Regions from separate parts of the Lactobacillus kullabergensis genome, predicted to be linked through region 2. Evidence: predicted binding sites of a transcription regulator. Region 2 holds the regulator's gene; the other holds the start of a gene.

Region 1 (2,472 bases), 560 kb from region 2:
TCGTTTAATTCATCTTCAACTTTTTGTCGATAATCTTGAATTTGTTCTTGAGCTTCAAGAATTTTTTCCTTTTTAGTGTTTTGCGCACTTTGTTTTATAGCGTCAGCTGCCTGCTTTTGTGCATTGACTTCAGCCTTAGCAGCGTCGACTCGTGCTTTTGCTTCGGTTAAAATATGATCGGCATCGTTTTGGGCATTTTGGGCTTTCTTCTCCCAAATTTTTTTACGTGTAGCGTATCCTGCAACTGTGCCTACTATAATTGAAATAATAGCAATCGCGACGGGAATCAAAAATTTACTCATCATGATTTCTATCGCCTTTTTTATTTTTTTAGATTATTCACACAATATTAATGATAAAGAACCACGGGGATTATGTCAAACGTCATGAAAAAAACCTCAACCAGTTTTCACAGGTCGAGGTCTATTTCCTCATAGTTAGCTGCTTTTGCTGTCAGCTTCTTTTTTATCAGAAGCTTCCTTTTCTTTGCTTGCAACTTTCTTGGCTTTTTTCTCTTTTATTTTTTCCGGATCTTCTCTTTCAGCTACGGATTCCTCATCAATACCAAAAGCCTGACGAACTTGTTTCTGAACATCATCATAAACATCAGGATGATCTTCAAGATACTTTTTCGCATTTTCACGGCCTTGTCCAATCCGCTCATCATGATATGAATACCAGGAACCAGCTTTAGCAATAATGTCCTTGTCAGCGGCCATATCTAGAAGTTCACCGCTTTGCGAGATGCCTTTACCATACATCATATCAACTTCGGCAACTTTAAAAGGTGGTGCAACCTTATTCTTAACAACTTTGATCTTTACGCGGTTACCAGTGATTTCACCACCAGTTTGTTTAATTTTTTCTGCTCTTCTAATTTCAAGTCGAATAGTTGCGTAAAACTTAAGTGCACGACCACCTGGCGTAGTTTCAGGATTACCAAACATGATCCCAACTTTTTCACGTATTTGATTAATAAAAATTGCTATAGTTTTAGTCTTATTAATATTACCTGAAAGTTTACGCAATGCTTGACTCATTAAACGTGCTTGCAGTCCAACGTGACTGTCACCCATCTCGCCGTCAATTTCAGCTTGAGGTACAAGTGCTGCAACTGAATCAACTACTAAAATGTCAATCGCACCACTCGTAATCAGTGTATCCGCGATCTGCAATCCCTCTTCACCAGTGTTAGGCTGGGATAAAATTAATGAATCAACATCAACACCTAGTGCTTCTGCATAAGCAGGATCCATCGCATTTTCAGCATCAATATAAGCAGCGGTGCCGCCTCTTTTTTGCACTTCAGCGACCGCATGTAAAGCTACTGTCGTCTTACCAGAAGACTCTGGTCCGTAAATTTCTACAATTCTACCACGGGGATAGCCGCCAACTCCTAAGGCCGCATCAAGAGCAAGCGAACCTGAAGGAACAGTTGAAATTTTGGTGTCAGCTTTATCGCCCATACGCATAACGGCGCCTTTACCAAAATTCTTTTCAATTTTCTTAAGCGCATTTTCCAATGCAGCTTGTTTTTCATCTTTGGCCAAGACTCTTGTCCTCCTATAAATAGTTTCATCATTTTAATACGTAATAATTATACTTTGCTTTAGTGTATATTTGCAAGAAAAAAGGCGAACAAATGTTTATTAATTTTATTCACAATAATAATTACGCAAAAACCAGCAAAACTTTTTTAGTTTGCCTTTTTTAATCCTTTTGGTTCTAAAATTTTTTGCAAGAAGTTCAAAATGACATCTGCTAAAATTGCCATTAATGCTGTAGGAAGAGCACCAGCCAGTATAATTGCACTGCCGTTTGTAGCATTAGTGCCACGGATAATAATATCACCTAACCCGCCGGCACCAACAAATGAGCCAATTGATGTAATACCAATAGCTATTACTAAAGCGTTTTTTAAACCTGCTATGATAACTGACATCGATAAAGGCAGACGAACCATGTAAAGCAGCTGAAACTTTGTCATACCCATACCTTTACCAGAATCAATAACATTTTTATTAACATTACTCATACCAGTATATGTATTTTTTATAATAGGTAAAAGTGAATAAAGTGTAACAGTTACAATAACAGTCATAACACCTAAACCCAGACCAATCATTACAATGGACAACAGAGCCAAAGATGGAATAGTTTGAATAAAGTTGGCAATTTCAACAACAAAGTCACCTAAATGACCATTCCGGGAGATAAAAATTCCTACTGGAATTCCTATAATTGCAGCAAATAATACCCCATATATTGAAATGAGAAAAGTACGATTAAATTGTTCCAATACGTAACTGCCATTATGGGCATAATAATAAATAAACTGCTGCCACAATGATAAATGAGACATTATTTCTCCCCCCTAAAGTAATTATGCTTTACTAAAAATTGATGTGCAACAATAGCCGGCTCAAGCAATTTATCATCAACTTGGAAATTCATTTTACGAATATCATGAAC
Region 2 (2,472 bases):
TATAGTAGTTAAAAGTGGTTTTTTTAGAAAACTTCCGGCAATAATGCCTAATGCGGACAAGACGTTGATCATGATTAGCCAAATTGGCAAACTAGTAAAAGATGAAAAGCTGGCGCTAATCATGAGAACACCATATATAATAGTTAAACAGATTGTTAGATATGACATTTTTATACCTCCTGCTAAAATTTAAGCATTTGGGGTCGACGCTATGTCAAGGAGATAATTATGTATTTGAAAGAATTTATTCAAAAGGAAAATACTACACCTGATACAGTTAGACATTATATCTATTTAAACTTATTAAATCCTGGTCGTAAGGGAAGAAACTATTGGTTTACTGAAAACGAAACTGATATTTTTGAAGCAATTAAAGAGTTCCAAGACTTAGGATTTTCGCTTCAAGAAATAAAGGACATAAAAAACTACACGATGAGTCGTGTAGTACTGAAAAGCAACGTACACAAAACTTAAAGTTAATTACGGATAAAATCGCCGTTATATCTGCAAAAATAAACAAATTAAAAATGCAGAAAAAAGTATTGGCAGAAGTAAAAGAAACTTTGCAGAAAAAAAGCATTATTGAAACTCGTAAAAAATAATTTTTGTTTATCCCAATAATGCTATAAAGCTCTTTTGTTAAATATTAAATAATAGTGTTGCGGTATAGCCCTACTACTTTACCTAAAATGTGGACGCTTGACAATATAATCGGTGCCATCGTATCATTTTCAGGCTGTAAACGATAGTGACCTTTTTCCTTGTAAAATCGTTTTACAGTTGCTTCATTTTCATCTGTCATTGCTACTACAATTTCACCGTTAATAGCTGAAGATTGTTTGCGGACAATTACATTATCTCCGTTTAAAATTCCAGCATTAATCATACTTTCTCCATGTACTCTTAACATAAAGAGATCGCCAGCATCATTTGCTAAATCAGGAGGCAAAGGGAAATAGTCTTCTATATCTTCAACAGCTAAAATAGGTTGACCAGCAGTCACGTCACCAACAACTGGAATTTCTTTTGGTTGGACACCAATTGCTTTTTTTCCTTCATCGGTTATTTCTAATGCTCTTGGTTTTGTAGCATCCTTTATTATTAAGCCCTTGTTTTCAAGCCTTGATAAATGACCGTGTACAGTAGAAGTGGAAGATAAATCTACAGCATGACATATTTCACGCACAGTTGGAGGAAAGCCCCTGTCTTCAACCGTTTCATATATATAGCGTAAAATTTGCAACTGCTTGTTGTTTTGTTTTGTAGTCATAGTTATCTCCAGTATTATAAACGTCTTTAATACTTTTAATTCTAGCAGATAATTTGGTATAGTACAAACAAGCGTTCTGAAAATTTTAAACTTTTTTTATTACAAATAATAATGTAGACTTTTTTAAGAGAGGTGCTAAAAATGAATGAAGATCTTGAGAAAAAACTAATAAATCGGATAAATGAACTTTATCATAAAAAGGAATCTGTTGGACTAACAGAAGACGAGGAAATAGAACGAAAGAAATTACATCTGGAATTTATTAAGAACTTCAGAGCAGGCTTTAAACAAGATGTAGAGAATTTAGTGATAATTGATAAAAATGGCAAAGAAATTACTTCTGAAATAGCGAAAAAAGCTCAAAGAAAAAAAGGTTTAAGAAAAGATTAACTTTGATCTTTAATTTTACTGTATTTTTAGGTAAGATATACCTATTGGACAAATTGAGGTGATTATTTTATGAACTTAGGATTAGCGATTTTTCTGATTGTTATAGCATTAATATTAGGACTTGTAGGAGGCTTTTATGGTGCCAGAGCATATATGAAAAAATATTTTAAGGATAATCCGCCAATCAGTGAAGATATGATTGTTGCCATGATGTCTCAAATGGGCCAAAAGCCTTCAGCTAAGAAGGTAAACCAAGTGATGAACATGATGAAGCACCAAAAATAAAAACTTACTAGATTGAAATAGTGTGGCGGAGAATAGACTCTCCGCTTTTTTACTGAATTTTTAGGTGAATAATGGGTATATTTTTTAAATTAGGCTGGTTTTTTAAAAAAGAAAAAAAGCGTTACCTAATTGGTATTACATTTTTGGCACTGACTTCAGTTGTGAACTTGGTGCCACCGAGAATCTTAGGTCTAATGGCTGATCAATTAGATGAAGGACATATTAGTTGGCAAGAATATGGTCTTCTAATTTTGGCAATTGTTTTAGCAGCCCTGTTGCTGTATGGCTTTCGCTATTTTTGGCGTAGTCAGATTTGGGGTGGTGCAGCAGAACTGGAACTACAGTTAAGATCGAAACTATTCCGTCAATTCATGGCTATGGATCGCACTTTTTACCAACGTCACAGAACAGGTGATTTGATGGCTCATGCTACAAATGATGTTTCAGCCGTTCAGGAAGTTGCCGGTGAAGGCGTGTTAACACTCGTAGACTCACTAATAATGAGTGTGTCTACTATGGTAGCCATG

The links. The regulator LexA, encoded in region 2, represses DNA repair genes until DNA is damaged. The targets are predictions, from matches to a motif close to CNAACANNTGTTNG.
Region 1: a site for LexA is predicted at 1,636-1,649, ahead of recA (recombinase RecA). Genes of this name have one in related genera too.

The regions. Positions count from the first base shown of each region.
Region 1 covers NZ_CP029477.1:627,541-630,012, reverse strand. Annotated here, with positions in the region: gene rny (ribonuclease Y) at 1-302, opposite strand, end outside; gene recA (recombinase RecA) at 438-1,550, opposite strand; gene DKL58_RS03180 (ABC transporter permease) at 1,697-2,362, opposite strand; gene DKL58_RS03175 (osmoprotectant ABC transporter substrate-binding protein) at 2,362-2,472, opposite strand, start outside.
Region 2 covers NZ_CP029477.1:1,190,396-1,192,867, reverse strand. Annotated here, with positions in the region: gene DKL58_RS05625 (hypothetical protein) at 1-168, opposite strand, end outside; gene DKL58_RS05620 (MerR family transcriptional regulator) at 229-474, shown strand; gene lexA (transcriptional repressor LexA) at 647-1,270, opposite strand; gene DKL58_RS05610 (DUF896 domain-containing protein) at 1,412-1,660, shown strand; gene DKL58_RS05605 (YneF family protein) at 1,730-1,945, shown strand; gene DKL58_RS05600 (ABC transporter ATP-binding protein) at 2,017-2,472, shown strand, end outside.